4 regions of the Bradyrhizobium sp. 23AC genome follow, and region 3 is predicted to be linked to each of the others. Evidence: predicted binding sites of a transcription regulator. Region 3 holds the regulator's gene; each other region holds the start of a gene.
The links. The regulator LexA, encoded in region 3, represses DNA repair genes until DNA is damaged. The targets are predictions, from matches to a motif close to TGTTCNNNNTGTGTTCNG.

Region 1: the regulator LexA is predicted to act here: its motif matches at 2,356-2,373, upstream of recA (recombinase RecA).
Region 2: the regulator LexA is predicted to act here: its motif matches at 2,990-3,007, upstream of uvrA (excinuclease ABC subunit UvrA).
Region 4: the regulator LexA is predicted to act here: its motif matches at 1,713-1,730, upstream of RAD10_RS19880 (single-stranded DNA-binding protein).

Annotation. Positions count from the first base shown of each region.
Region 1 is NZ_JAVAYN010000017.1:125,423-129,602, forward strand. It holds gene gcvP (aminomethyl-transferring glycine dehydrogenase) at 1-889, shown strand, start outside; gene recA (recombinase RecA) at 1,175-2,263, opposite strand; gene RAD10_RS30865 (hypothetical protein) at 2,563-2,763, shown strand; gene RAD10_RS30870 (hypothetical protein) at 2,918-3,085, shown strand; gene RAD10_RS30875 (DUF2798 domain-containing protein) at 3,740-3,997, opposite strand.
Region 2 is NZ_JAVAYN010000007.1:381,782-385,961, reverse strand. It holds gene uvrA (excinuclease ABC subunit UvrA) at 1-2,894, opposite strand, end outside; gene RAD10_RS19895 (outer membrane protein) at 3,181-3,933, opposite strand; gene RAD10_RS19890 (outer membrane protein) at 4,157-4,180, opposite strand, start outside.
Region 3 is NZ_JAVAYN010000016.1:144,152-148,331, forward strand. It holds gene RAD10_RS29955 (GAF domain-containing protein) at 1-739, opposite strand, end outside; gene RAD10_RS29960 (hypothetical protein) at 945-1,379, opposite strand; gene lexA (transcriptional repressor LexA) at 1,969-2,670, opposite strand; gene RAD10_RS29970 (molybdopterin molybdotransferase MoeA) at 2,847-4,058, opposite strand.
Region 4 is NZ_JAVAYN010000007.1:377,403-381,582, reverse strand. It holds gene RAD10_RS19890 (outer membrane protein) at 1-452, opposite strand, end outside; gene RAD10_RS19885 (outer membrane protein) at 688-1,437, opposite strand; gene RAD10_RS19880 (single-stranded DNA-binding protein) at 1,888-2,385, shown strand; gene gyrA (DNA gyrase subunit A) at 2,744-4,180, shown strand, end outside.

The sequences.
Region 1 (4,180 bases), on a different contig from region 3:
GCACGGCCATGGCGGCCAGGTGTATCTGGACGGCGCCAACCTCAACGCGCAGGTCGGCCTTAGCAGGCCCGGCGATTACGGCGCCGATGTCAGCCATCTCAATCTGCACAAGACCTTCTGCATCCCGCATGGCGGCGGCGGCCCCGGCATGGGCCCGATCGGCGTGAAGGCGCATCTGACGCCGTTCCTGCCAAGTCATCCTGAAAATCGTCATCCGGCGACCCAAGGCGACGCACCGGTCGGCCCGGTCTCGGCCGCGCCGTTCGGTTCGGCCTCGATCCTCACCATCTCCTACATCTACATCCTGATGATGGGCGGTGAAGGCCTGAAGCGTGCCACCGAGATCGCGATCCTCAACGCCAATTACATCGCCGCGCGCCTCGATCCGCATTTCCCGGTGCTCTACAAGAACGCCAAGGGCCGCGTCGCCCATGAGTGCATCGTCGATCCCCGTCCGCTGAAGAATACGAGCGGCGTCACCGTCGACGACATCGCCAAGCGCCTGATCGATTACGGCTTCCACGCGCCGACCATGAGCTTCCCGGTGCCGGGCACGCTGATGATCGAGCCGACCGAATCGGAGTCGAAGGCCGAGCTGGATCGTTTTTGTGATGCCATGATCGCGATCCGGAAAGAAATCGCCGAGGTCGAAGCCGGCCGTTTCAAGATCGAGGCCTCACCGCTGCGCCACGCTCCGCACACCGTTCACGACATCGCCGACGATGATTGGAAGCGCGCCTACACCCGCACTGAGGGCTGCTTTCCCGCCGGCACTTCGCGCACCGACAAATATTGGTGCCCCGTGGGCCGCGTCGACAACGTCTACGGCGATCGCAACCTGGTGTGCTCCTGCCCGCCGGTGAGCGATTACGCGGAAGCCGCGGAGTAAGACACAACGGAGGTCTCGTAGCGTGGGCAAAGCGAAGGTGCCCACCACCTTTGCATGACGTGAAAGATCGTGGGCACGGCGCTTACGCGCCTTTGCCCACCCTACGGCTCCTGACCTAAAGCGCGATCAACGAGCGACTCTCCTCGGACGAACTGGTCAGAATTATCCGTTTCATCGTCGGCGCGCCCCACCCTCACCCTCACCCAAAACGAAACGGGCACTGACGACGTCGGCAACTCAACGTCTTCAGCGCCCGCTCCTCGCGAAAAACTTTCGCGTTAGGTCTTACTCGTCCGCCGGCTCCTCGCCGTCGGCGTCGCTCTCGGGCGTGCCGGCCAAAATCTGCTCGGAGATCAGGCCGGAGTTCTGGCGGATCGAGGTCTCGATCTTGGCGGTGATGTCGGGGTTGGCCTTCAGGAACGCTTTCGAGTTCTCGCGGCCTTGGCCGAGGCGCTGGCTGTCATAGGAGAACCAGGCGCCAGACTTCTCGACGATGCCGGCCTTGACGCCGAGATCGAGGATCTCGCCCATCTTGGAGACGCCCTCGCCGTACATGATGTCAAACTCGACCTGCTTGAAGGGCGGCGCCAGCTTGTTCTTCACCACCTTCACGCGCGTGGTGTTGCCGACCACTTCGTCGCGCTCCTTAATCGCGCCGATGCGGCGGATGTCGAGCCGGACGGAGGCGTAGAACTTCAGCGCGTTGCCGCCGGTCGTGGTTTCCGGCGAGCCGTACATCACGCCGATCTTCATGCGGATCTGGTTGATGAAGATCACCATGGTGTTGGACTTGTTGATGGAGGCGGTCAGCTTGCGCAGCGCCTGGCTCATCAGACGCGCCTGCAGACCCGGCAGCGCATCACCCATCTCGCCCTCGAGCTCGGCCTTCGGCACCAGCGCGGCGACCGAATCGATCACCATGACGTCGACCGCACCCGAGCGCACCAGCGTGTCGCAGATTTCCAGCGCCTGCTCGCCGGTATCGGGCTGCGAGATCAGGAGCTCGTCGATATTGACGCCGAGCTTGCGGGCATAGACCGGGTCGAGCGCGTGCTCGGCGTCGATGAAGGCGCAGATGCCGCCCTTCTTCTGCGCTTCCGCCACCGTGTGCAGCGCCAGCGTGGTCTTGCCCGACGATTCCGGCCCGTAGATCTCGACGATGCGTCCCTTGGGCAGGCCGCCGATGCCGAGCGCGATATCGAGCCCGAGCGAGCCTGACGACACCGCCTCAATGTCCATGGACCGGTCGTTCTTGCCGAGCTTCATCACCGAGCCCTTGCCGAACTGGCGCTCGATCTGGGAGAGCGCGGCGGCCAGAGCTTTACTCTTGTCCATGGAAGATCCTTCGACGATACGCAGGGCAGTGGCGGACATTGGGTCGTGCTCCTTATGGCGAGGATTCGCGTGAGGGACAAACGATTGGCGAGGCGGCTCGTCGATAAAAGTAGCGTACCCCATTTGTTCTAGGTTCGCAATATGTTCTTTTGCGGATTTGGGGGTTTGTCAGTGAGCATCTCCACGTCCCCCTCCCCATTCGCGTTGTGCACACAACTGCACAGACGCGGCTCCCGTTAATTGTCCTTAATGGGCCATCACCGCACGAACCGTGGCCACTATCGGTGATGAGAACGCCGATTGCGCTCCCGCCTTCCTCACACGGAAAGGAGCGCGCCATGTCCAAGCGGCGACGTTTCAAGCAGCAGCTGACGCTTCAAGACCGACTCTCCGCATGGGTGAAACAGGTCGAGGAACAGGCCTCCAGGCTTCCACCCGGGCCCGAGCGGGACGCTCTGCTCAAGAAGGCCCGTCAGGCCGACGTCGCCAATCATCTGCACGACTGGGTCATACCCCCCGGGCTGCAACCGCCAAAATAACAGGGCTGCCCAACGTCCTTCCCCGGCCGAAACTGACGCGCATCAAAGACGCATGGCCCGGCCGCCGTCAGAATTCCGCAATCCTGCGGCACCGAACCTTTTCGCGGTCTCGGGCCTTCTCCAAGATGGGACCGCAACTCTGGGGACCTCAGTCATGACGGACAACACGGACCGCGATACGATCAGGCGCAATCCCCTGCTGGAGGCGGCGCATGAGGAGCTGATGAAGTTCGAGCGCCAGGAAAACGAATTCCGCAAGAAGGACCGCCAAGAGCGCGCCGCCGAGCTCCACCTTCCCCTGAACGAAATCAAGATCCACTAGACCCAACCGGGGGCTTCCCAAGCTGACAAGAGCGCGCCGGCGATACGGCTGGCCGGAAGCGGTCGCCCCATCACCGCAAGCTGTCGGCAGCCCCAGTCGAGTCGATTTGAACGGCCCACAGACCGCATCGCGCGCGATGACGGTATCTAAACACCGAATTTAAGTTACTGAGAGGACAACGGAATTTCCATGCCGCCTACTGTGCATGGGGTTGTTTTCCAGTTTTGAGAATGCGGCATGCCCCGTCCCATCAGCGCAGGGGACGGCCGTCGCCCGCACGCCTGTCCTAAAGCAGCGCCAGCAGCACCAGGCCAATCACCAGCACCACGAAGCCAGCCGCTGTCGCGGCGGCGAATGACCGCTCTACGTTATCCATGATGCCACCCCGTGGTCGGCGTGCCACGTTTCCCCCATGGCTGCGCCGAACGCTGTGGAATCTTGCCGACGGGTGTGTCCGCAGTTGTGCGAACGGATGTCGAAATTGGGACCGGTGCGGGGCCAGTCTGCGGCCTCGGCGGTCGGCCGGGAAATCTGTCGCCTGTCAGGCTGCCGTAAGCGGAGCCGGCTAGGATGATGAGGCTATGGTGTTGCAGCCCAGCACCTCAGCCTCCAATAACTTTTTGCCCCGTCTGGCTCTCCCCAGACGGGGTTTTTTCATGCCTGCCGGGCGGTTCGCGGGTCCCGCTCCTCCTGCGTCAGGAGCAGCGAGAAGGTGCGGATCGCGGGCGCAGCCAGCAGCACGATCGGCAACATCGCGGCCCATGCGATCAGCCACGACACCATCCAGTGCCCGACGAAGCTCATCGCGCTGCCCGCGGGCAGGCTGGCGATCCCCGCCGCGATCAGCGAGGTCAGTCCGGACTGGATGATTCCAAAGACGAAATGACTGTAGCGGCGGGGAATGCCGAGCATTGACGGGCCCTTGCTGTTTTTGCCGTCGCCAGACCAAGCAAGGCATATGCCGCCGCTTGCACGGAAACCGGTAACCCTCCGCGGGGGCCCCTGCGGCCCGTCCGATTCGGCGTACCGACGCAGTCGGGTGCAGCCCAGGAACTTTGTTCATGGTCGGAGAACCACGGGTATGCGACAGCCTTA
Region 2 (4,180 bases), on a different contig from region 3:
CTCCGCGGCGCCTTCGCGATGTCTTCCGGCGGGCCCCAGGCGACGATTTCGCCGCCGCCGTCGCCGCCTTCTGGGCCAAGGTCGATGACCCAGTCTGCCGTCTTGATGACTTCGAGATTGTGCTCGATGACGACGACCGTGTTGCCCTGCGCGACCAGCTCGTGCAGCACCTCCAGCAGCTTCTTGACGTCGTGAAAATGAAGGCCGGTGGTGGGCTCGTCCAGGATGTAGAGCGTGCGGCCGGTGGCGCGCTTGGACAGCTCTTTTGCCAATTTGACGCGTTGCGCTTCACCGCCCGAGAGGGTTGTCGCCTGTTGGCCCACGTGAATGTAATCGAGCCCGACGCGGTGCAAGGTTTGAAAAGTCTCGCGCACGCGCGGCACCGCCTTGAAGAAGTCGGCGGCTTCCTCGACGGTCATATCGAGCACGTCGGCGATGCTCTTGCCCTTGAACAGGACTTCGAGCGTCTCGCGGTTGTAGCGCTTACCCTTGCAGACGTCGCAGGTGACGTAGACGTCGGGGAGGAAGTGCATCTCGATCTTGATGACGCCGTCGCCCTGGCACGCTTCGCAGCGGCCGCCCTTGACGTTGAAGGAGAAGCGGCCGGGCTCGTAGCCACGCGCCTTGGACTCGGGCAGGCCGGCGAACCATTCGCGGATCGGCGTGAAGGCGCCGGTGTAGGTCGCGGGGTTGGAGCGCGGGGTGCGGCCGATCGGCGACTGATCGATGTCGATGATCTTGTCGATGTGCTCGAGGCCCTCGATGCGGTCGTGCGGGGCCGCGCCCTCGCTGGCATTGTTCAGCTTGCGGGCGATGGACTTGTAGAGCGTGTCGATCAACAGCGTCGACTTGCCGCCGCCGGACACGCCGGTGACGGCGGTGAACAGGCCGAGCGGAATTTCGGCGGTGACGTTCTTGAGATTGTTGCCGCGCGCGTTGACCACCTTGATGGTGCGGCGATGGTTCGGCGGGCGCCGCTCCGGCACCTCGACCTCGAGCTCGCCGGTCAGATACTTTCCGGTGAGCGATTTCGGGTTGCGCATGATCTCGGCGGGCGTGCCTTCGGCAATGATGTTGCCGCCATGCATGCCGGCGCCGGGGCCGATGTCGAGGACGTGGTCGGCGAGCAGGATGGCGTCCTCGTCATGCTCGACCACGATCACGGTGTTGCCGAGGTCGCGGAGCCGCTTGAGGGTGTCGAGCAGGCGCGCGTTGTCGCGCTGGTGCAGGCCGATCGAGGGCTCGTCCAGCACGTAGAGCACGCCCGTCAGGCCCGAGCCGATCTGCGAGGCCAGGCGAATGCGCTGGCTCTCGCCGCCGGACAGCGTGCCGGAGGAGCGGGACAGGGTGAGGTAGTTGAGGCCGACGTCGAGCAGGAACGTGAGCCGTTCGCGGATTTCCTTCAGGATGCGGCCGGCGATCTCGTTCTGCTGCGCGTTCAGCGCATCAGGCACGGTCTCGAACCATGCGCCGGCGCCCTTCACGGACAGCTCGGAAATCTCGCCGATATGCTTGCCGCCGATCTTGACGCAGAGCGCCTCGGGCTTGAGCCGAAAGCCCTTGCAGCCCTCGCAGGGCACGTCGTGGAAATACTTCGCCAGCTCCTCGCGCGCCCACTCGCTCTCGGTCTCGCGGTAGCGGCGGTTGATGTTGGTGATGACGCCTTCGAACGGCTTCTTGGTGTCGTAGGAGCGCACCCCGTCCTCGTAGGAGAACTTGATCTCGTCCTCGCCGGAGCCGTGGAGGATGGCGTTCTGCGTCTTCTTGGCCAGGTCCTTCCACTTGGTGGTCAGCGTGAACTTGTAGTGCTTGCCGAGCGCGGTCAGCGTCTGCACGTAATAGGGCGAGGAGGATTTTGCCCAGGGCGCGATCGCGCCCTTGCCGATGGTTAGCTCCTTGTCGGGGATGACGAGGTCCTCGTCGACATGCTGCTCGACGCCGAGGCCGCCGCAGGCCGGACACGCGCCGTAGGGGTTGTTGAACGAGAACAGACGCGGCTCGACCTCGGGAATGGTGAAGCCGGAGACCGGGCAGGCGAACTTTTCCGAGAACAGGATGCGCTCGGGTCCGCTCTTGTCGTGGATCTTGGCGGTCTTCTTCTTCTCTTCGGCGGGCGCTGCCGCCGGCGCGTCGGCGAACTCGACGACGGCGAGGCCCTCGGCGAGCTTCAGCGCGGTCTCAAAGCTCTCGGCGAGGCGCTGGCCGATGTCGGCGCGCACCACGATACGATCGACCACGACGTCGATGTCGTGCGGGAATTTTTTGTCGAGCGTCGGGGCTTCCGCAAGCTCGTGGAAGGTGCCGTCGATCTTGACGCGCTGAAAGCCCTTCTTGAGCCATTCGGCTAGCTCCTTGCGGTACTCGCCCTTGCGGCCGCGCACGACGGGCGCAAGCAGATACAGGCGGGTGCCCTCGGGCAGCGCCAGCACGCGGTCGACCATCTGCGAGACGGTCTGGCTCTCGATCGGCAGGCCCGTGGCCGGCGAATAGGGCACGCCGACGCGGGCCCACAACAGCCGCATGTAGTCGTAGATCTCGGTGACGGTGCCGACGGTGGAGCGCGGGTTCTTCGACGTCGTCTTCTGCTCGATCGAGATCGCCGGCGACAGGCCGTCGATCTGGTCGACATCAGGCTTCTGCATCATCTCGAGGAACTGGCGCGCATAGGCCGACAGCGATTCGACGTAGCGGCGCTGGCCCTCGGCATAGATCGTGTCGAAGGCGAGCGAGGATTTGCCGGAGCCGGAGAGGCCGGTGAACACCACCAGCTTGTCGCGGGGAATCTCGACGTCGATGTTCTTGAGGTTGTGCTCGCGCGCGCCACGGATCGTAATTGCGCGCAGGCTGGAGCCCGCGTTCTGTTGTTGGCGCTTCGCCTTGATCACTTCATCCATCCGAGTTGCCCTCAAGGAATCCCATGGGTGCGCGACCGCGCCAATAAAAAAGGCGCGCTCGCCCGGAACCGGGATCGGCGCCGATGGGGTTGTCAGCGAACGTAGGAAGAACGGAGGCGGATTTCCAGTGGGACTTGCGAATCGTCAACGGAATGTTGGCGCGCTGGCGGCATCTGGCAGCAGGAGCTTTGCGGAACTGCGAGGCAGGGTGCCGCGAAAACAAAAAGGCCGGCGCAAGGCCGGCCTTTCGTGACGATGGGACGTCGGTAGCGATCAGGACTTCAGATCAATACCGGGCGACCACGGGGCCGCCGAAGGTGTAGTTGAGGCGGACGGTGCCCATGTCGACGTCCTGCTTGATCCGGTCGATGCGGTCGTTGACGCCGAGGATCGTGAACGAGTTGTTGCGCTTGCCCATGAACAGATGGTCGTATTCGATCGCCACGGACCAGTTCGGTGCGAAGCCGAATTCGATGCCGGTGCCGACCGCGCCGCCCCAGCGGGTCTCGCTTGCGCTATCGAGGACCACGCCGCCCAGCAGACCGTTATATTTGGCGTGCGTGACGGCCGCGCCGCCCTTCACGTACCAGAGCACGTTGTTCCAGGCATAGCCGACCTGGCCGGTGAACAGGCCAAGCGCGTCGATCTTGGTCTGGTTGACCAACGCCGGCGGGCCAAGCACCAAGCTCGTATTCGAGCCCTTCAGGTTGGCCCAGTCGCCCTGAGCTTCGAGGCCGAACACCCAGTTGGCCGATTGCCAGCGATAACCGACCTGGCCACCGACGACGCCGCCGGTCGCATTGTGACAGCCTTCAGCCGTGTCCGGACCCGCAATACCGAAGATATTGTTGACGTCCCAGCAATTGCGGCTCGAGGCGCCGCCGCCGTTGATACCGATGTAGAAACCGCTCCAATTATACATCGCGATCGGCGCGATTGGAGCCTTGGTGTAGGGGCGGGCCGCCAAATCGGCCGCCGAGGCCGGTGCCAACGCGCTGAGTGCGAACAAGCTGGCCGAAGCCAGCAAAAGCTTCTTCATATCCATTCCCCAGTTCCCGTTCCTCGTTCTGACCTTCCGGAAAAGCGAAAGAGCCAGCGAACCTATGACCCGACTAATGTCATTGCTTTACACCATTGAAGCCAAAGGTTGTGTCACCCGGGCGCCACATCTCTGCGAAAACGCGAGCGAGCCGGTTGGCGCGCGAAAAACAAAAAGGCCGGCGCGAGGCCGGCCTTTCGTGACGATGTGACGTCGGTAGTGATCAGTACTTGGCGACCACCGGGGC
Region 3 (4,180 bases):
GCGCGTCAAGGTCGGTGTGCGCGCTGCAATCGCCGGCGCGAAAGACCAGCGCCGAACGGGCCTCGTTCGGGACCCAGATCTCGAAGCGTCGCGCAATCGGCGTTGCCTGCGCGGAGAGGAATGTCAGGACCCAGGTCTGGTCGGTGCCGGTTCGGTAGGGCACGCCGACGCCGAGATTGATCCCGACCTTGGCTGCGTCCTCCCAGCGCAGGAAGCTCTTGGCGTCGTGCAGGTCTCTGATGATCAGCGGCAGGCCCGCCTTCCAGGTGCGTCCGGGCAGGCCGAAGCCGCGAGGAAATCTGGTGTGGCGGGAGTTGAATTCGAACATGTCAGCTGCGCCGTAATAGCCGTCGACGAGGCCCATCTCGTAGGAGAGATCAGGATCGTTGTGCCAGAGTTCGATCGCGCCGACATGCGCCTCGTCGTCGCCGCAGAACAGCACCATCACCGCTTGCAGGAATTCGCCTGCGAACACCGGCACCGCCACGCCGCAGGTGAGGCCGGCCGCGACGGCCTGATCGGTCCGCTTGAAATAGGAGTTGGCGAATTTCGTGAGGATGACGGGATGGCCGCAGGCCCAGGCCTTGCCTGGAAGCCCCTCGTCATATCCGAAGTGCAGCTCTTCGCTGACGGCCTTGAACGCGGACAGCCCTTCATCGTAGAGGCCGCCGCCGAATTCCAGCCGCATGCGCGTCCGGTCAGGCACCCAGAGTTCAACGACGCGAATGAAGGTTTTCATCGAGCGTGTCCGCCGCCTCAAATCACGACAGCATCGGTCATTTGGCTGCGGAGCGGAGGTTCAAAATTCAGGCAGGACGGCCCAAACTTCGTGCGGCGACGAGGTTCGCCGCTCGAATTTCGAGAAGCAAAAACCCACCGGGCTCGCCGGCCTCGGCCGGCGACGGCATTTCAATCCTGGCCCTCGACCTCTCGGCCGGAGGGCGTCAGCCGATCGGCAGTCGCGTGACCGTCGGGCGACTGTCGGCGATGATCTTCGGCTTGTGCTCGCGCTCGCCGATCGGTTGAGTCACCGGCAGTTGCAGCACGGTTGCGCGCTGGCCCTCGACGAGCTGCGTCACCAGCACGGATTTGCCGTCCGGGAATTCGATCGCGTCATGATGGCGATCGGGAATGTGCGGATCGATCTTGCCGAACTTGCCGACGCGGGAGTTGACGGTGCGCGTCCAGATCCAGCGGTTATCGTAACGGACGTTGTCGGCGAAGGCGAGCTCCGTTCCCGGCAGCAGGCAGACCGCGACGGAGAGATCGGCTTCGGAGGCGAAGCCGCGCGTCGAGGTGCCGCGGAATGTTGTCGTGACGATCGTCTCGCCGACTTCTGCGGGGCGCGTCGCGACGGCATGCAGGCTGTAGTCACACATCGGGTGCTCCTCAATGCAGAGATAGCGACCCGCACCTCTTTCGGAGGCGCAGGCCCCTACCAGAGTGGAAGCACGTGACGGTCTGCTTGGTTGTAGGCAAATCTGCGGCTGGGATCCGCGAGCCCCGATCACATTATCTTTTCCATCTTTTCCGAATTCGATAGGAACAAAGTCGGCTTCCGTGCATTTGGCAGGCGCGCGTCAACGACCAGCGAAACCAGCCAGTCCTAGTATCGTCAGCTCGGCTGCGTACGCGCTGCATTGCGGTCGTTGCGGATTTTCTAGATCACGGCGGTGTCCTGGCCGACATGATGATGCGATCAGCGTTGCTGCGGCTGCGCTCAAACGATCTGGCGCATTTGGGCTGTCCCCCTCGAACTCGAAAGGCCGCGAAGCGATGTTGCTTCGCGCGGCCCGCCGGGGATGTCGCGGACGAGGAGGGGCCAGATAATCTGTGCAGTACCAGAAAGACCATCCAGCCGGAGCGGACCATCATCCGCTCCAATCTCCGATCGGCGATGCCGATCGCAGGCGCGCGCGGCACTGAGTACTTCCGGTATGAGTACTTCCGGTATGAGTACTTCCGGTATCAGTACTTGCGGTAAAGCCCGATCAGCTTGCCCTGAATCTTCACGCGGTTCGGCGGCAGGATGCGCACCTCATAAGCGGCATTGGCGGGCTCCAGCGCGATCGAGGCGCCGCGGCGGCGGAAGCGCTTGAGCGTGGCTTCCTCGTCGTCGATCAGCGCCACAACGATGTCGCCGGTATCGGCGCTCTCGTTGCGCTGGATCAGCGCCATGTCGCCGTCGAGGATGCCGGCCTCGACCATGGAATCGCCGCGCACTTCGAGCGCGTAATGCTCGCCGGAGCCGAGCATGTCGGGCGGCACGCTGATGGTGTGGCTGCGGGTCTGCAATGCCTCGATCGGGGTGCCGGCTGCGATGCGGCCCATCACCGGCACCGCAACGGGCCGCTCGCCCTCGTCCGCGGACGGGCTGGAGCTCGCACGCACCTTGCCGAGATTGCCCTCGATGACGCTTGGCGTGAAGCCGCGTCGGTTGCCGGCCGCAGCCTGGAGCTCCGGCAGCTTGATCACTTCGATGGCCCGGGCGCGGTTGGGCAGGCGGCGGATGAAGCCGCGCTCTTCGAGCGCGGTGATCAGGCGGTGGATGCCTGACTTCGAGCGCAGGTCGAGTGCATCCTTCATCTCGTCGAAGGACGGCGGCACGCCGCTTTCCTTCAAGCGTTCGCTGATGAACCGCAGAAGCTCGTATTGTTTGCGCGTTAACATCTCGACCAAAGTCCCCCGGTTGATGTCGTTCGATTCCGAGACGATGAATTCAGCGATAAGCCGCTACATCCTCGAAACAAATCATGAACGGACACTATATGTTCGATACATGTTCCGCAACTGCTTAATTTTGCGTGAACAGAACGAAGCGCGCGGAATGCGTGTGGCCGCGCAGGTCAGACGGGGAGCCGCAGCACCTCGCAAGGGCTGCCGGCCTCGGCCTTCGGCGCGAACGGTGGGCGCACGAGAAGTACCTGTGCTGCAGCAAGATTCGCAAGCAGAGAGGAGTCTTGATGGCTGACGGGAAGGGCGACGAGCGTGCCGTCGTCGCGCAGCTCCAGGCGCGCGCGCAGATAATCCTCGCGCTGGTCGTTGACGCCGAGATCGCGGCCCAGCACGGCGCGCTCGCGATGGTGATGAATCACCGAACGGCCCGACAGCGCGCGAATCAGCGGCACCATGAACAGGAAGGCGCAGACATAGGACGACACGGGATTGCCGGGCAGGCCGATGACGCCCATCGTCCCTAAGCGTCCGTGCATCATCGGCTTGCCGGGCCGCATCGCGATCTTCCAGAACGCCATCGCGATGCCTTCGTCCTTGAGCGCCTGCTGGACCAGATCGTGGTCGCCGACCGATGCGCCCCCGGTCGTGACCAGGATGTCGGCGCCGCTTTCGCGCGCGCGGCGGATGCCGGCGGTGGTGGCCTCCAGCGTATCGGCGGCAACGCCGAGGTCGATGGTCTCGGCGCCCTCGCTGCGGGCGAGCGCGTGCAGGGCATAGCCGTTGGAATAGACGATCTGGCCGTGCCCGGGCGTTGAGCCCGGCATCACCAGTTCATCGCCGGTGGCGAGAATCGCGACCTTCGGACGGCGGCAGACGGCGAGTTGCGGGTGATTCATTCCGGCGGCGAGGGCGAGATCGCGCTCCGTCAGACGGGTTCCCTTGCGCAGGAGGACGTCGCCCTCGCGGAAATCGACCCCGGCGGGGCGGATGTGCCGACCCACGATCGCGGCTTCCTTGATCGTTATTTGCTTGCCTTCGGCGATCGTGTCCTCCTGGATCACGACCGCGTCGGCGCCGTCGGGAACGACGCCGCCGGTGAAGATCCGCACCGCTTCGCCGGCGCCGACCTTTCCCGTGAACGGACGGCCCGCTGCGACCTCACCGATCATCGTCAGCCCTGAATCGATTGTCGCCGCGTCGGCCGCGCGCACGGCATAGCCGTCCATCGCCGACATCGCCTGGGGCGGTTGGGTGCGCCGCGCAGCGACGTCATGGGCGAGCACGCGATGGTAGGCTTCGTCGAGCGAAACCGTCTCTGCAGGCAGCGGCGCTGCACCCGCCAGCACCGCAGCAAGGGCGTCGGAAACCGGCATCAAGGCCACGGCGAAACTCCTGCTCGGCACGTTCGGACGAAATGTTCCGACAGTCTTCTAACCGAGCGCGGGAGCAGAGGCAAAATTGCGGAGCCGGCACGATTTATCCTGCCGCTTCCGGCCCGGTACGA
Region 4 (4,180 bases), on a different contig from region 3:
ACGGTCACGCCGAGCGCGCTGACGCTGACCTTGTTGTCGATCCAGGCGTAACCACCGGTGCCGTAGAACAGCACGTTGTTGACGGCCCAGCCGATGCGGCCACGGACGGTGCCGAGCGCGTCGGTCTTGGACGACACGGTGATGCCGAGGGCGGTCGCCGAGGCGCTGACGTCAGCCCAGGAACCATCGGCCTCGATGCCGAACACGACGTTGCCGGCCTGCCAGTTGTAGCCGGCGGTGCCGCCGACGAAGCCACCCTTCATCTTCGGGTCGCCGGAAGCGTTTTCCCAGGCGCCGCCACCGACGATACCAAGGTAGAAGCCGGTCCAGTTGTAGACGGCCGCTGCCGGAGCGATCGGAGCCTTGGTGTAGGGGCGGGCTGCGAGGTCGGCCGCCGAAGCGGGCGCAGCGAGAGCGAACAAACAGGCCGAAGCCAACAAAACCTTCTTCATTTTCAGCTAATCCCAGTCCCAGTTTCTGTTGTTGCCTTCCTGACCGGAAGGGCAGCGGACTCAACGGCCCAACTAACGCCGTGCTTACACCACTAAAGCCGCAAGTTGTGTCTCCGAAAAGCCACAGCGGTCGAAAAGGTGATGGTTACTGACTTATTGCCCCCCGTTCATGTCGCGCCAAACGAAAAAGGCCGGCGCGAGGCCGGCCTTAGACTTCAATGATGTCAGAGGGATATCAGTACCGCGCGACGCCGGCCGCACCCCAGTTGAAGTGATAGTTCACACCTGCCTTGACCGTGTGGACGGTATCGGTCCACTCGGACCGGTTGGTCACGACGGGGCTGTACTGAATCGTGCTCTTGCCGAAGTCGATATAGTTGTATTCGACCTTGGCCGACCAGTTCGGAGCGAACATGTATTCCGCGCCGGCGCCGACGGTCCAACCCCAGCGGGTGTTGTTCTGGATGAAGACGTTTCCGGGGATGCCATCGTAGCGATGCTGAATGTCGCCGACTGCAGCGCCGCCGCTGACGAAGAAGAGAGCGGGGCCGGTCGAGTAGCCGAGACGGCCCTTGATGTCGCCGAAGCCGCGGATTCTCGTGAAATAGGTGTCGCCGAGGCCGGCATTGATCTCGGCCGAACGACCGTTGATGTCAGCCCAATGATAGTCGCCCTCGATGCCGAACACCCAGTTGGCCGCCTGCCAGTTGTAGCCGACCACGCCACCGACAAAGCCGCCGGTGGTGTCGTAGTTCTGACTTCCAGCAAAGAGCGCCGTATTCGGACCGCCAAAGAAGGTTTCGTCGCTGCGGCCCCAGGCACCGCCGCCCTGCACACCGACGTAGAAGCCGGTCCAGGTATAGATCGGAGCGGGCGGCGCGATCGGCGCCTTTGTATAGGGACGGGCTGCAAGGTCGGCAGCACCGGCCGGAGCCGAGAGCGTCAGCGCAACCGCGCCGGCGAAGCCAATCAGAATCTTCTTCACTGTGATCTCCCCAGTCGTGTCCGCCTCTCTGAGTTCCCCAAGGCGGACGATCAGGCGCGAGGCCCATTGCATCAATTCCAGGCACGAAGATAGCTCGATTCTGCGGCAGAGTCCGTGCCCGAAGCGCAACAGTTGGGTGTAATCGACCTCTCTCTAACTTAATGAATGTTAAGTGGTTTTTGCCGTTCACGGGAACCCGATTTGGTTCCATCCCAATTGCCATCACAGCGCCATTTAGACGCCATCCCGTCTCCACATTTGGCAGCGATTTCTGCAGGAACAAATCTGGAACAGATCGCCGGTCGGTGCTATATGTGGGGATAACCTTGGGGGTGACGGGCTGAGCAGCCCCTGCAAGCGTATAGGGTCGCCTTTAACAGGGGCGCAGAGGAACGCGGGCAGCGCGCTCGGCCTTAGGAAATTCAGTGGCATTCGGAGTGGAGAGCGGCGATGGCGGGAAGCGTCAACAAGGTCATTCTGGTTGGAAATCTCGGCAAGGATCCTGAAATCCGCCGCACCCAGGACGGGCGGCCGATCGCGAATCTGAGCATCGCCACCTCCGAGACCTGGCGCGACAAGAACAGCGGCGAGCGCAAGGAAAAGACCGAGTGGCACCGCGTCGTGATCTTCAATGAAGGGCTCTGCAAGGTCGCCGAGCAATACCTGAAGAAGGGCGCGAAGGTTTACATCGAGGGCGCGCTCCAGACCCGCAAATGGACCGACCAGAGCGGCGTCGAGAAGTACTCGACCGAGGTCGTGCTCCAGGGCTTCAATTCGACGCTCACGATGCTCGATGGCCGTGGCGGCGGCGGAGGAGGCGGCAGCTTCGGCGACGAGCCGGGCGGCGATTTCGGCTCCTCGGGACCCGTCAGCAGCGCACCGCGCCGTCCCGTGGCCGCCGGCGGCGGTGGCCGCAACAGCGACATGGACGACGATATCCCGTTCTGAGCACGGACCGGACGATCAGGGGGGCGCTGGCCGGCTGAGCGGCGCCTTCCCATTTCGTGTCAGCAAACCTTACTAATCGGCAGGAAGGGCTCGGGATTTCCGGGCCCGCTTCATGTTTGGGTTGAACTCGGATTGCGCCGGGGCAAACACCTCGACTGGGCGCGCTGGCCGCGCGATTGACGAGGTCCCAGAGGCGATTTCGGAAGGCCTGTTCCGGGTCCCCCCGAGACGCTCCCATTAAGGCCGTAAGTTATTGGAAAAATAAGCGGAAAAAGCGCTTCCCTGAAGCCTGCAAGGGTGGTTATCAGGGGCTCGATGCGCTATATGATTCCCAGATAAAACCTCACCGGATTTCCCCTTGGCTGACGACGACGACAAGCCCGGCGACCAGCCGGGGCAACCCTCGGATATTCGCCCCGTCTCCATCTTCGAGGAGATGAAGAAGTCCTATCTCGACTACGCCATGAGCGTGATCGTGGCGCGGGCGCTGCCTGATGCCCGGGACGGTCTGAAGCCTGTGCACCGCCGCATCCTGTTCTCGATGAACGAGCAGGGGCACACGCCCGACAAGAAGTACGTCAAATCCGCCCGCGTGGTCGGTGACGTCATCGGTAAGTATCACCCGCACGGCGACCAGTCGATTTACGACGCCATGGTCCGCATGGCGCAGGACTTCTCGATGCGCGTGCCGCTGATCGACGGCCAGGGCAATTTCGGCTCGGTCGATGGCGATCCCCCGGCCGCCTATCGTTACACCGAAGCGCGCCTGACCAAGGCCGCGCTGGCTCTGCTGGCCGATATCGACAAGGACACCGTCGACTTCCAGCCGAACTACGACAACAACGAGACCGAGCCATCGGTCTTGCCGGCCAAGTTCCCGAACCTTCTCGTCAACGGCGCCGGCGGCATCGCGGTCGGCATGGCGACCAATATCCCGCCGCACAATCTCGGCGAGGTCATCGACGCCTGCGTTGCGCTGATCGACAACCCCGCGCTCACCATCGACGAACTCATCAACATCGTGCCGGGACCGGATTTCCCGACCGGCGGCGTCATTCTCGGGCGGCAGGGCATCCGCGCCGCCTATCACCTCGGCCGCGGCTCGGTCGTCATGCGCGGCAAGGTCGCGATCGAGACCATCCGCAAGGAGCGCGAGGCGATCATCATCACCGAGATTCCCTACCAGGTGAACAAGGCGACGATGGTCGAGCGCATCGCCGAACTGGTCAAGGAAAAGAAGATCGAGGGCATCGGCGACCTGCGCGATGAATCGGACCGCGACGGTTACCGCGTCGTCATCGAATTGAAACGCGACGCCGTGCCGGATGTGGTCCTGAATCAGCTTTACAGGTTCACGCCGCTGCAAACGAGCTTCGGCGTCAACATGGTGGCGCTCGACAGCGGCCGTCCGCGGATCATGCATCTGAAGGACCTGCTCGCGATCTTCGTCGACTTCCGTGAGCGGGTCGTCACGCGTCGCACCAAGTACCTGCTCGCCAAGGCGCGCGACCGCGCCCATATTTTGGTCGGTCTGGCGATCGCGGTGGCCAATATCGACGAGATGATCCGCGTGATCCGGACCTCGCCGGACCCGACCACTGCGCGCGACACGCTGATGTCGCGCGACTGGCCGGCCCGGGATGTCGAGGACATGCTGACCCTGATCGACGATCCCCGTCACCGCATCAGCGCGGACGGCACGATCCGGCTGTCGATGGAGCAGGCGAGGGCCATTCTCGATCTGCGCCTTCAGCGCCTCACCGCACTCGGCCGCGACGAAATCCGCGACGAGCTC